Regions from separate parts of the Bacillus sp. z14 (2026) genome, predicted to be linked through region 1. Evidence: predicted binding sites of a transcription regulator. Region 1 holds the regulator's gene; the other holds the start of a gene.
What was found. The regulator NrdR, encoded in region 1, represses ribonucleotide reductase genes. The targets are predictions, from matches to a motif close to AACACNATATATNGTGTT.
Positions count from the first base shown of each region.

Region 2: AC4G3O_RS04715 (vitamin B12-dependent ribonucleotide reductase) is a predicted target of NrdR. The motif match lies at 5,478-5,495, and genes of this name have one in related genera.

Region 1 is NZ_JBZFQK010000005.1:99,920-107,397, forward strand. Features, by position in the region: gene thrS (threonine--tRNA ligase) at 1-1,236, opposite strand, end outside; gene AC4G3O_RS15655 (putative sporulation protein YtxC) at 1,607-2,461, opposite strand; gene dnaI (primosomal protein DnaI) at 2,733-3,674, opposite strand; gene AC4G3O_RS15665 (replication initiation and membrane attachment family protein) at 3,692-5,068, opposite strand; gene nrdR (transcriptional regulator NrdR) at 5,141-5,599, opposite strand; gene speD (adenosylmethionine decarboxylase) at 5,848-6,228, opposite strand; gene AC4G3O_RS15680 (glyceraldehyde-3-phosphate dehydrogenase) at 6,544-7,478, opposite strand, start outside.
Region 2 is NZ_JBZFQK010000001.1:996,409-1,003,886, forward strand. Features, by position in the region: gene AC4G3O_RS04700 (ABC transporter substrate-binding protein) at 1-411, opposite strand, end outside; gene AC4G3O_RS04705 (patatin-like phospholipase family protein) at 713-1,609, opposite strand; gene splB (spore photoproduct lyase) at 1,671-2,699, opposite strand; gene AC4G3O_RS04715 (vitamin B12-dependent ribonucleotide reductase) at 2,796-5,348, opposite strand; gene AC4G3O_RS04720 (rhodanese-like domain-containing protein) at 5,928-6,311, shown strand; gene AC4G3O_RS04725 (DUF1836 domain-containing protein) at 6,369-6,971, opposite strand; gene AC4G3O_RS04730 (NAD(P)H-binding protein) at 7,054-7,478, opposite strand, start outside.

The sequences.
Region 1 (7,478 bases):
ATACACTTCCAGAATCAAAGTAACAACACGTTTGAATTCATCTTTTATTTGGTCAGGACGTACAAATACGTGAGCATCATTTAATGTCATTCCACGTACCCGTTGCAGGCCTGCCAATGCACCGGACATTTCATATCTATGCATCATACCCAATTCAGCAATCCGAATTGGAAGCTCACGATAGCTGTGAATATCGTTTTTATAAATCATCATGTGATGCGGGCAGTTCATTGGACGAAGAACCAGCTGTTCATTATCCATATCCATTACTGGGAACATATTTTCCTGATAGTGATCCCAGTGGCCGGAAGTTTTATAGAGGTCAACACTTCCCATGATTGGTGTATACACATGGTCATAGCCAAGCTTTTGTTCCTTATCCACAATATAGCGTTCAATGACGCGGCGAATCGTTGCACCTTTTGGAAGCCATAACGGAAGGCCTTGTCCAATTAATTGAGAGTTCATGAATAAATCAAGCTCTTTCCCAATTTTACGGTGATCACGTTCTTTCGCTTCTTCTAACAGACGTAAATGCTCGTCCAAATCTTCTTTCTTGAAGAATGCAGTTCCATACACACGTTGAAGCATTTTATTATCGCTGTCTCCACGCCAGTAGGCCCCCGCAATATTCAATAGCTTAAATTCTTTAATTTTGCCAGTTGAAGGTACATGAACACCTCGGCAAAGGTCAAAAAATTCACCTTGTTCATAAATCGTTACAGTTTCCTCTTCAGGAATCGCATCAATCAATTCCAGCTTATACTCATCGCCAATTTCTTCAAATAGACGCTTCGCTTCAGCACGGCTGACTTCTTTACGGACAATATCAATATTCGCATTAATGATTTTCTTCATTTCTTTTTCGATTAAAGGAAGGTCTTCCGGTGTAATGGATTTCTCTAAATCCATATCATAATAGAAGCCGCCTTCAATTACTGGGCCTACACCGAATTTAACATCTTTATAAATACGTTTAACTGCCTGTGCTAATAAATGCGCTGTACTGTGGCGCAATACCTCCAGGGCTTCCGGTTGATCCGGAGTCACAATCTCTACTGACGCATCCTCTGTAATTGGTCGGCGCAAATCATATAATGCTCCGTTTACCTTTCCTGCAATTGCTTTTTTCTTTAATCCAGAACTAATGGAAGAAGCAATTTGCTCAGTTGTAATTCCAGATTCAAATTCCTTTACCGCGCCATCTGGAAATGTAATTTTGATCATTTCAGCCATGTGAGCCACTCCTTTTTCTACATAATAAAAAGCCCGTCCCTGATAAATTAAGGGACGAGCTATTGTATACTAAACAAACCCGCGGTTCCACCCAAATTCCGGTGCTGATGGTTCAGCTTTTCCGGCACTTGTATCTTTTAACGGAGTTCCCGTCAGCCAATAATCACCCAAATATGTTTTCCTGGCTGAAGTTCAAAGGCGGTAAGCATTTCAAGTCTATGAGGAAGCTTGCAGCCACTGGCTTCCCTCTCTGTTCACAGCTTTTTAAAACACTCATGTCCTTATCGTAACCTATCGATTATAAACTTGTATGTAGGTTATTATAAAAGCTTATGAGGACAAAAGCAAGTCACTTTCTATTCTTTTATCATTATGAACGCTCTTCTACCTTTTTAACCTGTTCATGGAAGTAACTGATTCGGAATAAAAGGATTCTTTCCTCGAAAATTTTCCTCAATGTAGTGATTACACGATTATCTTCATCATCCGCATAAATATGAATTCGTTTCGGTGCTAAGGAAACCAGCGGTGCAATGGTGTTTGAATCAATAAACATAGGATTCTCAGCCATCAATTTACGGTCAATCACTTTAAGAATATCTTGTTTAGAAATTGGCTCAAAATATCGATTATAAAATTGAAATTCTTCATGATAAACTAAATGAATTTCATCAATCTGTGGATTCCGCTCCTCTATCAATCGTCTTAGCACAGAGATAAATTCCTGATAATCCTGCTCAAGCTTATACTCATCAATCGCAAATCCAACTAATGTAACAAGCGATTCATGGATATCCCTTAAACGGAAATTCCATAAGGATCGAAACGAAAAATCAATTCTTTGTTTAACTACTTCCTGCAGGAGATACTTGACTTGTTTTTTTAATTGTTCTGAAAGGTGATGGCTACCGCAGTAGGCAGCTTCACCATCCCACATGAGCAATGCGATTTCTGCAATCTGGCTAATTTCATCTTCATCCTCATATAAAAAGCGTTCCCGAATCACATCCCGAATTTTGCATTCCAGATGATAGGTAGAGAAAAATGTATATAAAGCATCAATGAGTGCGTGACAAAAAATTTCCTCCTGATCCGGGTCCCAAAGAAAGGAGACAGACTTTTGGCCATCCTTATGAACAGAATGAATTGCCTGTCGGATAAAAAAATCGCTGTTCTTAAATCGAACATGCCAATTAGCCTGTTCTTCCTGTGAATCAAAATACATCGTAAGCAACCCTATCCCTCCAGACTATCGGAACTCCTAGTTTTATGTATATGGGACATGGCAACCCTTTAGAATGGATGGATAAAATTAGATGTAAAATAAAAGCATCATGGCAGACTGTACAGAGCCGCTGTACTATTGCCTACATATCATATGAATTCCAGTCAATTTATTTCATGCCAGGTCTGTTAGCTTATTAAGGAATAGTAATATCTAAAAAGAGACAGCCCCTTTTTTGCGAGCTGCCTCTTTGCCAAACCTTTTATTCTCTTTAATCTCTGCGATTTTTTCCGTCCATTTCAATTGGCTCCGTTAAATTACGGACTCTCTCCATGATCCTTTTACCTTTAACCAGTTCTTCATCTCCACGCTGAGAATACGTGAAATGGTGTTCCAATTGTTTCATGTTAAAATTGGAGGTAAAAAAGGTTGGAAGATTTTCATGCATTCGATATTGAAGGATCGGTCCCAGTACATCATCACGCGACCAGGCACTCATCGTTTCTGCTCCAATATCATCAATCATCAAAATAGGAACTTCCTTTAAGGCATCCACCTTTTGGTTATAGGAATTTTCCGCGAAGGACCCTTTTAATTCTCTTAAATATTCAGGCCAGTACACAATATGTGATGAAACGCCCTCTTCAGACAGTGCATTTGCAATCGCACCAAGCAAATAGGTTTTACCTACCCCAAATTCACCGTATAAATAGAGCCCTTTATGACCAGCACCATTTATATATGAGTCAACAAAATTCTTTGCCTTTTCGACTGCCTCCACACGTGCTTCGGTCGTATACTCATCCCAAATCAAATTAGAAAAAGAAGCCTCCACAATTTCTTTTGGTACATGGCTGGCACGGATCAGCTTACGTAATCGATTCTTCTCTTCCTGCCTGCGTTTTTTATGACAGGGTTCATACCGAACATCAATCCGTTTCCCCTGAATAAACAGGTGCGGATGATGACCCTGAAGAAGATTTTTACATTCAGATAAAGAAGGACATTCGTCACATGTCTTCGTTTGAGTGGAGAACTCGTAGAGCTTATTCATGCTTTTTTCAATCATGTCGCTTGTCAGCTGACTGCTATGTTCATTTATAAATAAACGGACATCAGGATCTTTTAAAACAATATTTCTCATTTCATCCAATCTTTGTTGAAAGTTCTCACGCTTCCCGAGCTGATTCAGTGCATCCTGTATATTTTTCATTCTTATACACCTCCTGTTTATTTAGAATTTTCATTTTGCAATTTTTCCTTGAGCTTTCTTACCCGCTCAGCAATTTCAGTGGATTGGGCAACTGGCTCTTTCTTCTTTGTTTCATCCAGCCAATCAGGAACGATTTCCTTCCTCGCATTACCCGATGTACGGCGTGTTGATTTATTTGTTTTCGTCTTTTTCTCATTAGCCCAGGTTTGGTATTTCTTATGCTCACTCAAAGCCATCTCATAGGCTTCACGTACGGTGGTGATATTTTTCCTCGCCCAGTGCGAAGCAATTGTCTCCACATAGTTTGATTGCAATTTCATATCTGATTTTAACATGACATAGTGCAGAAGGACATTAACGACTCCAGGAGGAAGTTTTTGATTGACCATGACCTTTTCTACAAGTGCCAAATCATTGTCGGAAGGCATTGCTCCTTGCGAAAGGCTGACTAAAAACTCCAATGGAGAGGTTGTTTCAAAGGTATACAGCAAATGCTCCTCGGGTGTTTTAGGTTCTATGATCGTACGTTCATACTCAGGCTGTTTCTGTTCAATCAGTGTCGGCATTTCTTCACCATGATTGATGTGGAAAAACTCTCTGGCACATTTTCTGAGTTCGTCTATATCAATTTCATTATGTTGATTTTGACAGCGTAAAATCAACTTGCTCATATCCATTACATTAATTTTATATAAATACGACAGCATCGCGATGGATTCCATCACATTTGGAGTAAACGCTTTTCTCGATATAAAGCTATTTTTAGCCGTCGCAAATAATAACTCGAAATCAAATTGCTCCATTAAATTATGGCTATATCCCTGTGGGTCCTTTGAGAAGAATTGCATGTTTTGATCAGTTTCCGAGCTGATGATTTCTTTTGGATTGCGAAATTCAGATGCAAACACTTCATTGAACGATTGTGTTATTTCCTCATAATCATCCGGTATACGTTTATCCGCAAACATCGTGAGCAGCCGTTCGTAATGTCTCTCTTCTAGTTTTTGCTTCAGATAAATAGGCAGCAAATCATCATGGAAAAATTTATCCGGACTTAAAGGACAAAGAATCTCATAAATAAAAACATTACCTTCCGGAGTTGCTTTTTTATATGTTTTTAATAACCCGATTCCTTCAAGCCTTTTTCGGTATTGAAATATCTCATCCAAAGGTAAACCAAGTACATCCATTAACCAACGATGTGTCGTTTGTCTGGAATACATGTTACCTGTATTGACTTCGTTTAATAAGGTCATATACAAAGAAACAGCCAATCCTCCTACAAGTGGCTGATATAAATATTGAATCGATTTATGGTCCATTTCTGATAGCTTTTCTTTATATAGTACAACATATCTGTCTTTAGGATTTACAAACTTCCATGAAAATTGCATTGTCTACAAACCTTTCGTACTTCGGGTTTTTATAGTTGAAAAAAGAGCTAAAGAAACTGTCTTCAGCTCTACTTAATCCTCTTTTTTCATTAATTCTTTCAATTCGTCAATAAAGACATTTATATCCTTAAATTGACGATACACAGAAGCGAAACGGACATAGGCCACTTCATCCAACTCAGCCAGCCTATCCATAACCATTTCACCTATTAAATCACTTTTTATTTCAGAAAATCCTTGATTTCTTATTTCTTTTTCAACATCAGTTGCAATCTCTTCCAGTTCTTTAAGAGCAACATGACGCTTTTCACAAGCTCGGATTAAACCTCTTAGGATTTTTTCTCTGCTATATTCTTCCCGTGCGCCATCTTTTTTTACCACAATTAGCGGAATTTCTTCTACCTTTTCAAATGTAGTAAAACGATAACTACAGGATTCGCATTCTCTTCTTCTACGTATTGAACGTCCTTCATCCGCAGGGCGGGAATCCAGCACTCTTGTCCCATTATGTTGGCACGTTGGACATATCATAGATTAGCACCGTCCTTTTCTATAGTTCTATCTTATTAAAACAAATCGAATAGGACAAGTCTGTTTGCATAAAATGCTATTTTTTATCTATGATACGGCCAATACTATCGGAGAAAAGTAAATAATGGGCAAGTAAAGACGTTTGCCACAAAAAAAAGAGATGCATATGTACTGCACCCCTAAAAGTTAGAGTTTGAATCTAGCTTTTTTGAGTCAACACAAAAGGACATCTCTTAAATATTTTTTATTTATAATGCTTTAGCAAGAACATGGCTGACAGCAACAGGACCCATGCCTCGCGGGATTTCAATGTGTTCCCTAACCTGAGCGTTTAAGGCTTCAGCTATAAAATCAGCAGCCACATTAGGATCTAAGTCACCGCATGTATATACATCAATACTCGCATAACCATGTTCCGGAAAACTATGAATGGTTAAATGTGATTCAGATATAATGACTACTCCGCTTACTCCCTGTGGCGCAAACTTATGGAAGGCTACTTCTCTAACTTCAGCTCCAGATCGTAAAGCAGCGTCCACGAATATTTGTTCAATCTGATTAACATCGTTCAATTTAGATAAATCACAGCCCCATAATTCAGAAATGACATGACGACCTATTGTATGCATGTTCAATTCCCCCTTTAGCATTTAAACGAATTATAATTATCTTCGTTTCTGGCCTTTACTACCACGGGGGAAAGTTAGTCCTGAGAGGTCCTAACCCTTTAAGTAGTACTGCCAGGATGATGAAGTTTACGACATTTAGTATATATGGTTTATATTTCAAAAGCAATCATACAATTCAATATTAGTTAATAATTACCACTAAATGTACATTAATTGTTTTTCTTAGTTTATTCTAGAATATGAATCAAAGAACGGCCTGAACCGCCTTTTTTTTCAGAAAGACAGCCAGACCGTAATAGATATTGTTTATTATTATTAACTTACTTTCACCTTATCCTCCTGAAGAAGGCGTGCCACATGGTTTACTAATTCTACCACTCTGCATGAGTATCCCCACTCATTGTCATACCAGGCAAGCACTTTCACTTTATTTGCACCAATCACCATTGTTGAGAGTGCATCTACAATAGCCGAATGTGGATTCGTATTAAAATCAATCGAAACAAGCGGCTCTGTGCTGTATTGGATAATACCGGCCAATGATCCTTCAGCTGCTGTTTTAAACGCTTGATTGATTTCATTAACAGTAACTTCTCTTTTTAAATCTACTACCAAATCAACTAAAGAGACGTTTGGAGTTGGTACTCTCAACGCAATACCATGGAGTTTTCCTTTTAAATGAGGAAGCACCAGTGAGAGTGCTTTGGCTGCTCCAGTTGTGGTAGGTATGATACTTTGTGCACAGGCACGAGCTCTGCGTAAATCTTTGTGCGGGTTATCGATATTATTTTGATCATTTGTATATGCATGAACGGTTGTCATAAGACCATTGTCAATTCCAAATTGTTCATCGAGTACTTTTACAACAGGAGCGAGACAGTTAGTTGTGCAGGATGCATTAGAAATAACAAGGTGTTTATTGATATCCAATGTATCCTCGTTAACACCCATTACAATCGTGACGTCCTCATTCTTCCCGGGAGCTGTTAAAACGACTCGTTTTGCACCGGCATTTAAATGAAGAGCTGCTTGATCACGATGATTAAATTTCCCAGTTGCTTCGATTACGATATCAATCCCAAGATTTTTCCAAGGCAGGAATTCAGGATTGCGATTATTTAGCAAAAGAACTTTTTTACCATTTATCAATAAATGATCATCCATAGCATGTACATCACCATTAAATGGACCATGATTCGTATCATATTTAATTAAATGTGCTAATGTTTCAGGCGGATAGCTAGCATTAA
Region 2 (7,478 bases), on a different contig from region 1:
CATATCTGCATTCCACTGGAACGCATGTTTCTTAAAATAGTTATATGAAAAGACAACATCATCGGCGGTTAATGATTCTCCATCATGAAACTGCACATCTTTTTCTAAATTAAACGTGTATGTTAGCTTGTCCTCAGATACTTCCCAGGAAGATGCCAGCCAAGGAATTACCCCAGTCTCATCTTTCCAAGTAAGCGAGTCAAAAATGAAACTGCTGCGTAAATATCCTCCGGGACCATTTGAGGTAAATGTAAATGGAGATGGGAACCCACTATCTGCCCATGCAATCTTCACGGTCTTATTTTTTTCAGATGCCTTTGAATCTGTATTTGTATTTGGTGAAGTGCCACCACCTGAACATCCTGCGAGCAGGATGAATAATGATAGTAGTAAAAATGAAATCCTTTTCATCCATACAACTCCCTTTCAACATATGATGGTTCTTATCATATAACAGTTGATAATGATTATCAATATCATTATTTTAAAAAATTATAATCGTTTAATAAATGAGAAAAACGTCCTATACAAAATACACTATATAATGGAAAATATTACTAATATATAAAGAAAATGTTTTTATTTTCTCATTCAATTTATTATATCAACATATTCTTAACGTTTATAACTATTAAGAGCCACTCTTTTTGAGACAAAAAAAGCACCCTACTATTAGTAGATGCTACAAAGTGTACTTGTTTATTGTTTTATATCATCTGATTCGGTAAACCCAATCCTTAAGAAAATGCTTCGCCGCTTCTTTACCTTGATCAATTAATACTAGCCGCTGATTGTCAGAAATAGAAAACTCTATAAATCCCGCCTCTTTAATTGGTATAAACACAATGTTTTTAACGAATTTTCTTGAAATATATCTGGCATCATGAGCATTCCTCATCGTTTCAAATAAAGATGTAAAAAGTTCGATTGCATTATTGATATCACGCTCATGGACCACTGCTTGTTGTTTTTCTGGTACCAGCCTTAATCCCAGCACCGGTCTCTCAGCGATAACATTATCTTGATCAAACAGCCACATAGGAAAATTACTTAAAACCCCGCCATCTACGATAACCCTTTTCTCCCCTACCGTTCGAAGCGTAATCGGCTGAAAGAAAAAGGGGACAGAGCAGCTCATACGAATCGCTCTCGCCACTAAGAACTGATTGGGGTTTATATTATATTTTGGCAGATCATCCGGCAAAACCATCAATCTTCCATTTGTTAGATCAGATGCAATAACTCTCAATTGTTTATCAGCTAAATCTGCAAATGTCCTAATATTTTTCCTGGCCAATACCTCTTTAATCCATAGCTCCAAGGCATCCCCTTTGTAAAGTCCCATACTCCAATATAATTTGAGCCATTTGGCTAGTGGAAAATGTTTATTTTTTTTTGTTTCCAATAGCTTCGTTAATTTAACGCTTTTCATAATTTCATTAATTTCGCTCCCTGAGTACCCCGCTGCTATAAACCCGGCAATGATTGCGCCTGCACTTGTTCCGGCTACTCTTTTAAACCGATATCCCTGCTTCTCTAATTCAATTACTGCCCCAATAAGAGCAAACCCTTTTATACCTCCTCCGGAAAACACTCCGTCAATAAACAAATAAAACCCCTCCCCCCTTACTTACTCATTTTTAATCTGGGAGAGAGAGGTTTAGAACACATTAGGTAAAGTATTGTATTTCTGCATTCGGAAAGAACTCTTTGATGGAGTTTTCTATATGAGTTTTCAAAGCATTCGCTTCTTCATCAGGATAGACATATTTCCCTATACCGTATTTCCCCCATTTATACTTACGCTTCGTTTCATCCATCTCAAGCTTTGTCTTAGGATATCGTGCTTGAATAACTTTTTTTGCCGGCTTTGTAAAGCGATGCTGGATGAGTTCAAAGCTAATTTTCATCATGGACAGCTCTTCACCTAACGCATGCCTCAAACGATCAAATAATTCATAATATCCTTCTTCCCAGCCTTCATGCATATATATCGGAGCGACTATAAACCCAAGATGATATCCCGCTGCTGCCACTTTTCGAGCAGCCTCCAACCGCTCATCAAACGAAGAGGTTCCTGGCTCAAAATTTTTTATAACATAACGGGAGTTTATGGAGAAGCGGAAACTGGTTTTTCCATTATGTCTAGCATCAAGCAAATGATCGACATGATGAAATTTAGTTACAAATCGTAATCTTCCATATTCAGTACTGCCGATAAAATTAATCGTTTCCTTTAAGGAATGCGTGAGGTGATCAATACCTACTATATCGGAGGTACAAGCCGCCTCAAATCTTGTGATTTCCGGCGCTCTCTGTTCCATATATTTACTTGCCTGTTCAAAAATCTCTTCTAGATTCACGTACACTCTAATATAGGGCTTACTGCCAAGCGTTGTTTGTAAATAACAATAATGACAATGCCCCATACATCCTGTAGCCAGCGGGATCGCATACTCTGCTGAAGGCTTTGATGTATCAAATTTTAATGTCTTCCGTATTCCAATCACCATCGTGGATTTGGCGATTCGATATTTTTGCAGTTCATTATCACCGGGCAAATCGCGAATCTGATTATGGGATGTGGTTTGCCTAATTTCCACTGGCAGGCTCTGAAATTTTTCATATAAAGCCTTTCCTAACGGATATTCCAATGCTTTAGGTTCAAAATAAACTAATTGAGGAATAAATGGTTTCATGTTTTTCACCTACTTAACAGATAGTGTGTTCAGAAATAAAAAAAAGGATGGCGTTAATCTTTACCATCCTTTTTATCACTTATATCAATTTTTTATTTACAATCCACATTTAAGCTGAGCACCGCAGTTCGTACATGTATTGCACCCACCAAGTTCCTCCACTTTTCCTTGGCGGCAGACCGGGCAAGTATTTCCAACTTCGCTTCCGATTGTTACGCTTGTTGATTCAAGTGCATCAATTGTGTCGATAAGAACAACATGCTGCTTCGTATGTTGTGGCTGAGTGGATTGATCCGTATCGTTTTCAGCCTTTAACGTTAATACCTGTGTATCACGGCTTCCATCTACGTATACAGTTCCACCCTTAGCTCCGCCTTTATATAGACGCTCATACACTCGTTCTACTTGTTCAACGGAATATCCTTTCGGTGCATTTACCGTTTTACTGATCGAGCTATCAATCCAACGTTGGATAATGCATTGTACATCAGCGTGTTTCTCAGGAGTTAAATCCATTGCAGAAATAAACCATGAAGGTAGATTATTGCTGTCTGCATTAGGATTGCGACGTAAATACTCTTCTACTATATCAGCTTTCACTTCAATAAATTTACCCAAACGTCCGCTTCTGAAATATGTGAATGAGAAGTATGGTTCAAGACCTGTAGAAACACCTACCATTGTACCAGTGCTTCCAGTAGGAGCAACTGTTAACAAATGTGAGTTACGAATACCATATTTCATGATTCCTTCACGAATATGTTCAGGCATTTTTTTCATATACCCTGTATTAATAAAACGTGTGCGCAATTCTTTCGTTTCTTCCTCTGATTCACCAACTAAGAATGGGAAGCTGCCTTTTTCTTTCGCGATTTCAATAGATTCCTCATATGCTGCAGTTGCAATTGTTTCAAATACAATATCAACCAGCTTATTTCCTTCTTCGGAACCATATTCTTTTTCACAATAAATAAGCATATCATGCAGACCCATTACACCTAGGCCAACGCGTCTTTCCCCTAGAGCCTGTTTTTTATTGGCTTCAAGGAAGTATGGAGTCGCGTTAATAACATTATCCTGCATGCGCACGCCCACTTTTACCGTTTGTTTCAGTTTCTCCAAGTCCACTTGTTTGCGATCTTTATCTGTCATTTCAGCCAGATTGACAGCAGCCAAGTTACATACAGAATAAGGAGCCAATGGCTGTTCCCCACAAGGATTCGTCGCAACTACTTTTTGACCGTACGCTTTAGCGTTTGTCATATCGTTTGCATTATCGATAAAGAAAATGCCCGGCTCCGCAGAATAAGTCGCACAGATATTGATTAAATTCCATAATTCGCGAGCTTTAATTTTACGATATACACGCACAGCATAACCTAGTTTCTCCCATTCGCGTACATCACCGCAATCAGCCCATTTTTCATTATAGGCTTTCATATCTTCTTCATTATAGGACTCAACATCCGGGAATCGAAGTTCATATTCTCCGTCATTTTCTACAGCTTCCATAAATTCTTTTGTTAAGCACACTGAAATATTGGCACCTGTTAAAAAGTCTGGATTATGAACAGTATCATTTCCACCAGCGGAAAGTTTTTCTTCTGCTTCCTTAATGATTGCCTCATTAAATCCGCCAAACCCCGAGATGTTTTTATAATTGACTATGCCTTGATACATGGCTTCCTCTTGCATTGTGAGCGGAGTGAATTTCAATTTTTCAGATGCATGTCTACGAATTACTTCATCCTTGCTGACTTCCATTAAGAAGCGCAAAATTTTAGGATTTTGCATTTTTGAGATGATAAATTCTACGATATCCGGATGCCAGTCAGAGAGCATAATCATTTGAGCTCCGCGACGGGAACCACCCTGTTCAACTAAGTGAGTTAATTTTGCAATATCATCCAACCAGGATACTGCACCTGAGGATTTTCCGTTTACACCGCGAGCAAGCGTGTTTCTTGGACGTAAAGTGGAACCATTCGTACCGACACCGCCTCCGCGACTCATAATTTCCATCACATGTTTGCGATGTTCAGAAATCCCTTCACGGCTGTCATTAATAAATGGCATTACATAGCAGTTAAAGTAGGTTACTTCTGTTTCAGAACCGGCTCCATAGAGCACACGTCCTGCCGGGATAAAATTCGTTTGAACTAATTCATTATAAAATTTATCAAACCATTCCTTGCGTTTCTCTTCCGTTTTTTCAACTTCAGCCAAACCGCGTGCATTCCGTTTCGCAATCTGTTCATAATAAATTTCAAGTGGTTTTTCAATGACGTCGAGTGATTTACAAATCAGACCGGTTTTAATTTCATCATGCTTGTCCAAGGATGAGCGGAATTCTTCTTCAACCAATACATGTGCTTTCTTGGCTTCCCAATCAATATGTTGGATGTACCCAAGTCCACGGGCAGGAAATTTTGGGTCTTCTTTAATGGTAAGTACAACAAAATCTCCATTACTAAGTGTCATTTTTTCCGTATCTTTGAAGGAATAGCGATCTATCATCACAAGCCTTGAAACACCCTTATACGTCTTATTCATGTCTGGAGTAATCGGAAAAACTTGCGGAAATAGGGCTATATCTTTATTTAACCTTTCGACATTTATAGACAACTTGCGATTTGTTACAGTAGGCAATTTGATCTCTCCTTCAACCAATAATATTATCTCTTTTTTATTTATCTTTGTTAAGTTCTTAAATGAATATCTCTACGTTATCATAGGCTACATTTTAATTCAACATATAGTATTTGTATTTTTATAATTCATACCACATATAGTGTCTGGAGCATCTTCTGCTAAAATTGTCAATTATTAAAATTTTACAAAAAGTAAAGAAAATCAAAGATATAATCTTCTTTTTAACTATTTTCGAACCAAAATAAACAAAATCTCAGCTTGCATATTATGAAGCTTAACTATGCTTCATATAACAGCATTTTTGCATTTTCGACCCAAAATTTTTTTTCTAAAAAATAAATTTTTGTCCATAATGCACGATACTTGATTTATAGTGATTTGTAAACTTATTGTCCTTTCTAATAACGCTATATCGATATAACCATTATTTTGAATCCAAAGACAATATGTCTACCTTCCTAAATGCAATAATTTTTTATCACAAATTCGTAAACTATTACCAGAAAATTTTTTTGCCAGACAAATATACGAACTGTATAATAGTAAAGTGAACAGAAAGAGAAAGTGGGGATTGAATTGCCAACATCATTAATCGTATTAATTGTTCTGGCTGTATTGATCATTGGATATTCCATCTACAGTTGGTTCTCCAGCAAAAAAATGGTTACGACATTGTCCCAAGAGGACTTTAAAGCTGGCTATCGAAAAGCTCAGTTAATAGATGTTCGTGAGCAAAAAGAGTTTGATGGCGGACATATTTTAGGAGCCCGCAACATACCTTCAACACAATTGAAAATGCGTATGAAGGAACTCCGCAAAGATAAACCTGTTTATCTTTATTGTCAAAGCGGAATGAGAAGCACACGAGCTGCTCAGATGCTATATAAAAAAGGCTATCGTGAACTTTATCAACTCGACGGCGGCTTCAAACAATGGAAGGGTAAAATTAAAACTAAATAAAATCAAAGAGCCAATGCAGGGTATGCACTTGGCTCTTTATAATTAAACAGATATTTTTTATGATTTCGTTTTATTACCACTGTTAAATTCATCTACCAGATTCTCTGCTGCTTTTTTATACAGCTGGCTCATATGAGAAAGAGAAGCGATCATTAATAATTTCTCAAAATATTCAACATCGCCATTGAACTCATCCAGAGTGCCGCCTAAATGTACCCCTTCTTCTTTTGCCTCAGAGATACTCTCTAGTATGTCTTCTTTAAATTTATGAGCATTGTGATCAGTCAAGCGCAGAAAGCTGGAATACAGCTCATCAAGCTGTAAGTCTTCCTCTACTATCTTAGTGTTCAAGGGTCCCAGAATCGTTTTAATGTCACTTATAGAGAGTGTCCCTTTCAACTGATAAATCAGGCTGATTACTATTAAATGCCGCTTAGAATATTTTTTATTTTTAATAGGAAAAAATACTTTACCCTTGGCATAATTGTTAATCATCGTTTTAGTTAAAACTTTTTCATCATCATTCCGCTTAGACATTTTGAATTTACTCTCGAATAATTGAATGACTTGATCCATATATAAATCAATATCTGGTATATCCTCTAATGTGATTTTATCTTGCAATCCCAGTTGATTGATAAGTTCTTCATTGTTTTTCATTTTGTAACCTCTGTTTACTAATAGTAATTTCTATTATACATTAACCATTCAGATTCTGTAAGGATGGTGAACTTTTAGCATTTTATAATTTATCGGAATACTTGGCAATTTGCTCTATCTCATAGGAAGCAACTTCATTTATACCCTTTTTATCCTGCAGCGCACATATATACATAGCCTCTGCCACCATTTTTCCTTGTACCGGCTTATATTTCTTAAGAGGACCTTTAAATACAAACGGGCAAGATTTACTGACTAAAGCTGCCAATCCCTCTCCCAATCTAAATTCTTGCCTATTCCCCAATAAAAGTGATGGTCTAAAAATGGTTAGACTGTTTAATTGAAGCTGTTTCAATGCAGTCTCCAGTTGCCCTTTTGTTTTGCTGTAAAACACATGGGATTTTTCATCAGCACCCATTGCAGAAATAATTAAGAATTGACGAACCTGGTGCTGTTTAGCATTCTCTGCAAGCATCAACGGGTATGTATAATCGACTTTCCTAAACG